2 regions of the Breznakia sp. PFB1-19 genome follow, and region 1 is predicted to be linked to the other one. Evidence: a T-box and tRNA genes for the amino acid it is inferred to sense, from the RefSeq annotation. Region 1 holds a T-box; the other holds one or more tRNA genes.
The links. The T-box of region 1 lies ahead of M2098_RS07865 (valine--tRNA ligase). A T-box ahead of a tRNA ligase gene usually reads a tRNA of that ligase, here a tRNA-Val.
Positions count from the first base shown of each region.

Region 2: it encodes a tRNA-Val, which carries the amino acid that the T-box ahead of M2098_RS07865 (valine--tRNA ligase) is inferred to sense. The anticodon was not compared.

Region 1 covers NZ_JARXXJ010000014.1:52,031-57,159, reverse strand. The annotation lists gene lon (endopeptidase La) at 1-1,333, shown strand, start outside; gene yihA (ribosome biogenesis GTP-binding protein YihA/YsxC) at 1,333-1,926, shown strand; gene M2098_RS07870 (FprA family A-type flavoprotein) at 2,030-3,223, shown strand; T-box leader at 3,254-3,454, shown strand; gene M2098_RS07865 (valine--tRNA ligase) at 3,489-5,129, shown strand, end outside.
Region 2 covers NZ_JARXXJ010000020.1:18,353-23,481, reverse strand. The annotation lists gene M2098_RS09175 (Maf family nucleotide pyrophosphatase) at 259-840, opposite strand; gene M2098_RS09170 (hypothetical protein) at 920-1,738, shown strand; tRNA gene M2098_RS09165 (tRNA-Gly) at 1,843-1,916, opposite strand; tRNA gene M2098_RS09160 (tRNA-Lys) at 1,920-1,995, opposite strand; tRNA gene M2098_RS09155 (tRNA-Gln) at 2,012-2,087, opposite strand; tRNA gene M2098_RS09150 (tRNA-Tyr) at 2,108-2,191, opposite strand; tRNA gene M2098_RS09145 (tRNA-Thr) at 2,201-2,277, opposite strand; tRNA gene M2098_RS09140 (tRNA-Val) at 2,285-2,360, opposite strand; gene M2098_RS09135 (hypothetical protein) at 2,795-3,223, shown strand; gene alr (alanine racemase) at 3,233-4,327, shown strand; gene M2098_RS09125 (AI-2E family transporter) at 4,387-5,129, shown strand, end outside.

The DNA.
Region 1 (5,129 bases):
AAAAGAACGTATCATGGAATACCTTGCGGTAAAAACCATGACAAATTCTTTAAAAGCACCAATTATTTGTTTAGTAGGTCCTCCAGGAGTTGGGAAGACTTCTTTATCTAAATCTGTAGCGCGTGCATTGAATCGTGAATTCGTTAAAATCTCACTTGGTGGGGTAAAAGACGAATCGGAAATTCGTGGACACCGTCGTACATACTTAGGTTCTATGCCAGGTCGCTTTATTCAAGGTATGAAAAAAGCAGGTACCGTAAACCCTGTATTCTTAATTGATGAAATTGATAAGATGGGTGCTGATTATAAAGGTGATCCTGCAAGTGCGATGTTAGAAGTACTTGATCCAGAACAAAATTCATTGTTCTCAGATCACTATTTAGAAGAACCATATGACTTAAGCAAAGTTATGTTTATTGCAACTGCAAACTACTTGGATAATATTCCACACGCTTTACAAGACCGTTTGGAAATTATTCAATTATCAAGTTATACAGAAATTGAGAAACTAGAAATTGCAAAACGTCACTTGGTACCAAAACAATTAAAAGAAAATGGTTTAACAGATAAGCAATTTAAAATCTCTGATGAAATGCTTATGTATGTAATTAAACACTACACTAGAGAAAGTGGAGTGCGTCAATTGGAACGTGTGATTGCTAAGTTAATCCGTAAAACGGTTCTTGTGATTTTAAAAGATGAAAAGAAATCACTATCTATGACGAAAAAGAAAATCCAAGAGTTCTTAGGTAAAGAAATCTTTGACTATGGACGTAAAGAGAAAAAAGACCAAGTAGGTACAGTAACAGGATTAGCATATACTTCATTTGGTGGAGATATTCTTCAAGTAGAAGTAAACCATTTTGATGGTACTGGTAAACTTGTTGTGACTGGACAACTTGGTGATGTGATGAAAGAAAGTGCTAGTATTGCATATGACTATGTAAAAGCGAACGCAAAAAAATATCACATTGATTCTGAAATATTTAAAACACAAGATGTACATATTCATGTTCCTGAAGGTGCAGTCCCTAAAGATGGACCAAGTGCTGGTGTGACATTAACCACTGCACTTATTTCTTCTTTGTCAAATCAACCAGTAAAGAGTGATTTAGCGATGACTGGAGAGGTTACTTTGCGTGGAAATGTATTGCCAATTGGTGGATTGAAAGAAAAATCAATGGCTGCACATCGCTCAGGTATTACAACAATCGTTATGCCTAAAGATAATGTGAAAGATCTTGATGATTTACCAGAAACAGTTAAAGAATCAATTAAATTTATTCCAGTTGATCATGTTTCGCAAGTGCTTAATGCTGCACTCGTGAAATAATGAGAACGATACAATACTGTGAACTTGTGACTTCGGCTCCAGACAAAAGTTTTTGGCCTGAGTCACAACTTCCAGAAATCGTCTTAGCAGGGCGTAGTAATGTAGGAAAGAGTAGTTTTATCAATACGATGGTCAATCGTAAAAAACTTGCCTATGTTGGAAATACACCTGGTAAGACACGCTTACTAAATTTCTTTAACATCGACGACACATTTTTATTTGTTGATGTTCCAGGTTATGGATATGCCAATATAAGCAAACGACAATTGCAAGCCTTTGGTCAAATGATGGAAGACTACTTTGGTACTCGTGAACAAAAGATTGGACTGGTTCTACTTGTTGATGCACGTCATAAGCCGAGTGAGGATGATATTACCATGATGGAATATGCGAGATATCATCATTTACCTGTAGTTGTTGTAGCAACAAAAATTGACAAACTTAAACGTAGTGAAATTAGTAAAAATATGGGTAAAATTGCTAGTACGCTTGAAATCCCTGAAACGGAAATTGTTCAATTTTCAAGTGAAACATCAAAGGGAAGAGAAGCTGTCTGGAAAAAAATTGATGAATTATTGGAAAGTGTTGCATAGCACTTTCTTTTCTTTTGGTAAATCAGCTGTGAAAAGGTGCAATATGGTTGAATTGCACCTTATTATTGCCTATACTTAAAGGTAAAGATAGGAGTAGATAATTATGAAATACTTACAAATCACAAAAGATTTTTATTGGATTGGGGTAGAAAATCCAAATTTACGACGTTTTGATATTATTATGGAAACTGAGTTTGGAACAACATACAATTCATACTTACTAAAAACAAGTCAAGGGGTTGTATTGTTTGAAACAGTAAAAGATAAATTCTTTGATGAATATATCGAAAAAGTTAGAGAATTAGTAAAAGTAGAAGATATCAAATACATTATTTGTAATCATACAGAACCAGATCATTCTGGCTCATTAGAGAAGTTTCTTGAATTAAATCCAAATATTGAGATACTTTCAACCATTGCCGCACAAAACAATTTAAAAGAAATTGTAAATAAACCGTTTAATGGACGTGTTGTAAAAGACCAAGAAGAAGTTGTTGTTGGAAATAAAACGCTACGTTTTATTATGGCACCAAATTTACATTGGCCAGACACGATGTATACATACATTGTTGATGAAGAAATTCTTGTTACTTGCGATTCATTTGGTGCACATTATGCCACAAATGAGGTGTTATTATCACAGGTCGCAAATCGTGAAAACTATGAAAAAGCATTCGCATATTATACAGAAATGATTATGGGTCCATTTAAACCATTTGTTGCTAAGGCGATGGATAAAATTCGTGATTTACCAATTCGTTATATTGCAACTGGGCATGGATGTTTGATTGATCAAGAAATTGATGATTTCATTCAACGTTATACAGACTTTGCGAAAGTGAAAACTAACGATGTGAAAAAAGTAGCAATTGCTTATGTAACTGCATATGGTTATACGCGCGAAATGGCAGAAATTATTAAAGATGAATTAGAGAATCATCATTTAGAAGTGAAGTTGTATGATTTAGTAGATGCAGACCAAGAAGAAGTATATGAAGCAATTAAACAAGCCAATGGAGTGCTTTATGGTTCATGTACAATTGTCGGAGATGCATTACCTCCAGTATGGCATATGATGAATCGAATTCTAACGCCATATGATGGAATTAAAGTTGCTAGTGCTTTTGGTAGTTATGGGTGGTCTGGTGAGGCTGTACCAAATATGATGGTCCGTTTGAAGCAACAAAAAATGAAACTTGTAGATGAAGGATTACGTATTAAATTTAAACCAAGTGATACACAAAAAGAAGAAATCCGTGCATATGCGAAAAACTTTGCACAAGCGCTTATTGATTAAAGTGAAAAACTTGGTATAATAAGTAAGAAAATAAATACAGTGAATAGAAGGAGTACATACAAACGTTTTATAGAGAGTTGTTGATTGGTGAAAAACAATAAATGAATGTATGGAAGGTAGTCTAGGAGTAGATATTCTGAGTTTAGTAAGAATATCCGGTTACAGCCGTTATCTGTTTAAGGCATACATTGTATGCAAATTAAGGTGGTACCACGAGCATTCGTCCTTTGGGATGAGTGCTTTTTATTTTCAACAAGGAGCACATATGAAGAAAACTTTTCAAATCGAAACAGATCGTTTACTTTTACGACAAATGAATGCTTCAGATTACGATGATCTAAAGGACATATTGGCTGATCCAAAAGTGATGTATGCTTATGAAGGTGGCTTTAGCGATACTGAAATTCAACAGTGGTTTGAAAAGCAACAAGAGCGCTATCAAAACGATGGTTTTGGTTTGTGGGCAGTTGTGCTTAAACAGACAGGGAAGATGATAGGAAACTGTGGTTTAACTTATCAGCAAACACCATGGGAGACCGTATTAGAAGTTGGCTATCAATTTGCCTATGCGTATTGGAATCGTGGGTATGCAAGTGAAGCGGCGCGTGCTTGTGTTACTTATGCTTTTACAAAACTAAACGTCGACACGGTGTACGCTTTAATACGCGATACCAATCAAGCCAGTATCCGTGTGGCAAAAGCGCTGGGGATGAAAGAAGTAAGTGAACGTAGCTTTGATAAACACTATCGTGGTGTAACTATGCGACACGTTACATATAAATTAACAAAGAAGGAGAATCAGATGAGAAACACATTAGAAGCAAAATATGATCATAGTAAAATCGAAAGTAAGTATTACGATCATTGGGTGAAAAAAGGATATTTCACTGCAGGAGATACAAGTAAAACTCCATACGCAATGGTGATACCACCACCAAACGTAACAGGTAAGTTACACTTAGGTCATGCATGGGATACAACGTTACAAGATATTGTAGCTAGATATAAACGACTTCAAGGTTTTGATGTACTATGGCTTGCTGGAATGGACCATGCAGGAATTGCAACACAAGCAAAAGTTGATGAGCGTTTAAAAGCACAAGATGTTTCACGATACGATATTGGTCGTGAGAAATTCTTGGAACATGCATGGAACTGGAAAGAGGAATATGCAAGTCATATTCGTGAACAATGGGCAACACTAGGTTTATCGCTTGATTATACTAGAGAACGTTTTACACTTGATTCTGGACTAAATCAAGCAGTTAATAAAATCTTCGTTGATTTATACAACGATGGCTTGATTTATCAAGGAGAACGTATTATTAACTGGGATCCTGAAGCAAAAACAGCATTATCAAACATTGAAGTTATCCATAAGGAAATTGAAGGTGCAATGTACACATTCAATTATAAAGTAGTGGAAACGGGTCAAGAATTACAAGTTGCCACAACACGACCAGAAACAATGTTTGGAGATGTTTGTGTAGTTGTTCACCCAGATGATGCACGCTACAAGGACGTAGTTGGAATGCATGTCATCAACCCAGCAAATGGACAAGAATTGCCAATCATTACTGATGATTATATCGATGTTGAATTTGGAACTGGAGTTATGAAATGTACACCTGCGCATGATCCAAATGACTTTGTGATTGGACAAAAATATCATTTACCAATGCCAATTTGTATGCATCCAGATGGAACGATGAATGAATTAGCTGGTAAATATGAAAATATGGACCGTTTTGCTTGCCGTAAAGCACTTGTTGAAGATGCAAAAGTTGCAGGAACACTTATTAAAATTGAAAAACATATGCACCAAGTTGGTCACTCAGAAAGAACAGATGCAATTGTTGAACCATATTTATCTAAACAATGGTTTGTTAAAATGCGTCCACTAGCA
Region 2 (5,129 bases), on a different contig from region 1:
CTCGATTTGAAGTGCGATACCATTTACACTTCATGTAAAGTAAAGGGTTATAAACCATTTGTTGGAGATAGAATCATGGTTACCAATTACTTTAACGTTACAAAAGAACGTTTCAATCTAATGAGTTGCAAAAGAGAAAGATTAGAAACTTTTAACATCTCATTAGTATAATAATAAACTTAAAAACATAATATGTAAATAAGTTATATTGCATTATATAACATAAAGTATGACGGTATATTAAATAATGTATCCACTTTATTTTGTCCTACCCTCGCCAAATTCATACCCAATAGATGCAAGCATTGCGTAGATTTTTGCGCAAGGCACACCTAGAATATTGTAGTATTCACCTTCTATGGACTTGATGAAACAGCTAAGCATATGTTCAATAATATAACCAGTAGAGTGAATCAAGTTCGGTTCGCTTTTTATATACAAATCAATATTTTTGTCACTTATAGGGAAGAAGGTAACCTTAGTTTTTGCAACATCAGTTAAAATCGTTTGCGATCTTGAATCAATAATGCAAATACCAGTGTAGACTTCATTTGTTCTTCCTGACATCTGTCTGAGTCGATTTCTAGCTTCTTCAGTATTTCTTGGTTTTTCAAATATTTGATTTTCAAAAACAACAAATGTATCTAGACCGATAACAACTTCATCACTATTTGGATGTATTGACTGAGCTTTGCCTGTTGCGTTGGCTATTGCGCGTTGTTTTGGATTTTCGATGTTCTTTACTTCAGCAAAGTCACCTTTGCGACACGTGTGATAAATATGCGCGTTTGTAAGTATTTCGCTTTTATGTTTTGCTGTGGTTGCTAATACGATTTTCATATATGTAGTATAACATAAAAAGCATTTTTAGGATTTTTGTAATATATGTACTATAAGAAATTAAGGAGGTAGTATATATATGGAACACAAAACTCCATTTAAGAAAGAAATAAGTGGTATAGAAAATGAAAAAGAGTTTGTTAGAGTTTTTCATAAAAGGAAAGTGAAGCAATTACCTGTATTATTGTATGACCTTGTTGAGGTATTGTATGGCGATATACATGAAGATGATATCATTTATGCTTATCATATTAAGGAAAAGATGAAACCTGATTTTTACATTGAAATTAAAGGAATAAAGAAATATATTAGTGTTAAAATGGGATTTAAGACATCTGTACATACAGAGAATGTATATGAGTTTATACGATTTCTACGTTCAATTGGAGTTTCTTACTCGGCAACAGAAGCATATTTACGCTATCACTTTGCGGACGGAACAACAAACGGAAAAGGTGATGTTCGATTGAGTGGGGAAGAGTATAAAGCTTTGAATCAGTATGAAATAGATGAGATAAATCGCGCTTTCTCTAGGATTTCTAATATTGATAAAATCCTTGATCGCTTTATGTTTGTCGGTACTCGGTTCTCTAGCAAGGTTGATGCACTAATTCTAGGTATCGTTGAAGATCACTGGTGGATTACGACAAAAGAAATAAAAGAACAAGTACTAAGACAAATGAAAAGAAAGACAACATGTCCTCGTATCGGTCCGTTTTCTATACAACCGTTAAATCGTTGTTTGAATAAAAACCCGAAATACGAGAAAGCACGTTATCATGTTCAATTAAAGTGGTATCAAATTTCGGATGATATATTACGTGCGATGATTATACGAGATCAAGAGCTGCCTAGGGATGAGAATCAGTTATTAGAAGAATCCATGCCTAAGTGTTAAGACGAACTTCAGCAAAAATAATAATCGAATAACTTACATCCAAAGCTGACTAGTGAATATAAAAAAAAGCACCCATATGATTACAAGGTACTTGTTTCTTTAAATGGAGCGGGTGATGAGAATCGAACTCACGTAGTCAGCTTGGAAGGCTGAAGTTCTACCATTAAACTACACCCGCAGATGGTGACCCCTGGGCGATTCGAACGCCCGACCCTTTGATTAAAAGTCAAATGCTCTACCAACTGAGCTAAGGGGTCATAAATGATTTAAAATTGGCTGGGGTAACTGGATTCGAACCAGTGCAATGCCAGAGTCAAAGTCTGGTGCCTTACCGCTTGGCTATACCCCAAGAAGTCAAACCAAAGATAATGGTGGAGGGGGGCAGATTCGAACTGCCGAACCCTAAGGAACTGAGTTACAGTCAGCCGCGTTTAGCCACTTCGCTACCCCTCCATAAAAAAATGGTGCCGACTATAGGAATTGAACCCACAACCTACTGATTACAAGTCAGTTGCTCTACCAGATTGAGCTAAGTCGGCATAAAAATGGTGGAGGTTAACGGGCTCGAACCGCTGACCCTCTGCTTGTAAGGCAGATGCTCTCCCAACTGAGCTAAACCTCCATTTTTACTGCATCTGCCTAAGCAGTTCACAGTGCTTTTATATGTTATCATTTGTGCTTTGCAGTGTCAATAGATTTTTTTCAACTTTTTCAACTTTTTCAAAGCACTGTCGGGTCAGCTGTGTAAGCTCATACCTTGCTGATTACCGCCTATTCATAATAACCGAAACAAAACAAAAAGGCAATGAAAAAAAGCAAAAAAATACAAAAAATTTTAAAATAATTTCAAATTACTTATTTTCTTATGGAATATGATTAAAATCTCTTTTCCTTATATAATGTAATATCTGATATTTCTCTAATTATTTAACAAATCCATTTTCTTTTTTCGATATATTGTAGAAAAACATGAATGATTTATGGTATTCACAAGTTATTCATAAACAAGCGTGAATTAGTGTGATATACTATAAACAAATATTTTTGGAGGTTTATATGAATGTTTTTAACACAGATAATTTAAGAAATAAGCAAAGATTTCCTGTGGCTATGATTTATGGGATTATTTGTTCAATAATATGTGCAATACTTATTGCAGCATTTTATCAAGTTTTTCATGGTTGGTATTACTCCCTTATATATGTTGGTGCTGCATTAGCAATTGGTAATGTAATAAAGTACATGGGAAGAGGAATCGATATCAAGTTTTCTATTCTAGCTGTTTTATGTTTTATCCTTTGTTTAGGATTAGCTGAGTTCTTCCGTTATGTATTCATGTTGCAAACAATTTCGTTTCAACTGTTTACATACAGTCTTACGGAATTCTTTGGAAATTTATTCACTGCAGATCCATACAATATAGTTCGCATAATTATCATTGCGTATTCTGGGTATGTTGCATACTACACTGCAAAAATAGTATAGGTGTGATTTATGAAATATCGTCAGACATACGCTGTAATTCATTTGGATAACTTAGTATTTAACTATAATCTTATTAAAAAACATTCAAATAGGAATGTTTTTTGCGTTTGTAAAGCGGATGCATATTCACATGGTGATATTGAAGTAGCGAACACATTTCTTGAATGTGGAGCTGATTACATTTGTGTTTCGTCAATTGATGAGGCAAAGTCATTACGATTGCAAGGGTATAAAGGTTCTCTGTTGATTCTTGGATATGTAGATGCTTCTTGCGTGAATTATGCAATTGACAATGATATAACATTAAGTGTTTTCTCATTAGAGTGGTTAGAAACAGTTGTTGCTTCATACGATGCATCAAAGTTAAAAATACATTTAAAAATTGATACAGGTATGAATCGTATAGGAATGAAGAACTTAAATGAAGTTAAAGAGGTAATGAATTTCTTAGAAAAACATAAAATGGAAGTGGAAGGTATTTTTACACATTTTCATAGCACAGATAAAGCATCTTGTGACAAACAAGTTAAATGGTTTTATGCTATCGTTGATTCATTAAATTATGACTTCAAATGGATTCATACATCCAATTCAGCAGGCACTTTAGGTTATGAGGATGCACGTAGTAATGCAGTTCGCCCTGGTATTGCATTATATGGAATTGATGTGGTCGATTCTCAAATTGGTTTAAAACCAGCTTTTTCGCTTTATTCTCAAGTAAGTTATTGTAAGAAAATTACTGCAGGTGAGAGTGTTAGTTATGATGCAACATATAAAGCAGTGAAAGATATGTACATTCTAACTTTACCAATTGGATATGGTGATGGTTTACTTAGAAAGAACACCGGACGTTTTGTTGGGATTGATGGGCATCCATATGAAATTGTTGGTTCTGTTTGTATGGATCAAATGATGATTCGTACAGATAAAGAGTTTTCAGTTGGGACTGAAGCTGAAATCATAGGAGAATATATTCCATTGATGAAAATGGCAAATGAACTGGAAATGTCTCCATATGAAGTTTTGTGTTTATTTAATACAAGAATCATGAAGAAATATAAGAAAAATGGCAAAATTATTAAGGATGTGCATGAACGATTATGAAAATGAGTCGCATTAAACATCTAAAGTAGTTATAATGGTTTATAGAAGAGAGGTCATTAATGAAACAATACTTTAAGGATAATAAAAATACACTGTTTGTTGCAGTTGTTATCATCATACTTTTAGCAATTGTCTTACGAATGAACGAAATCGTAAGTTTCGTTTTAACAATGCTAGAAGTGTTTAATCCGTTTTTCATCGCAATTGGTATTGCATTTATTTTGAATATTCCAATGAAAGCTATCGAGAATGGATTATCAAAGATTTCTAGAAATAATAAAATAGTAAAGAAGTTCTTGCGACCTTTATCTATTATTTTGACATTACTATTTGCAGTAGTCATTCTTTGGTTGCTAATGATTATCATTTTGCCAAGAGTAGCTGAAAGTGTTGTTTATGTTTTTAATAACTTCAGTACAATTGTAAATAATTCGATTAATTCGGTAGATGATATTTTAAATGATTTGCATTTAGGCTATAAACTTCAAGATATTCCATATATAAAAGAAATTCAAAATATTTCTAAAGACCAAGAATTGTTTAAACATGTAATTACGTTTTTCGGAAGTATCACTCAAGGTGTGGTAAAAAATGCAGTTGAATTTACAAATACATTCTTTTCTTATTTCTTGGCATTTTGTTTAAGTATCTATTTGTTAGCTGGAAAAGAAACTTTGATTTATCAAACAAAAAAAGTGACAGTTGCACTTTTCCCCAAGAATATCAGTACATTTGTATTTGAAACTGGCTCTAAAGCCAATGTAATCTTTAAAAATTTCGTTGGTGGACAACTCGTTGATTG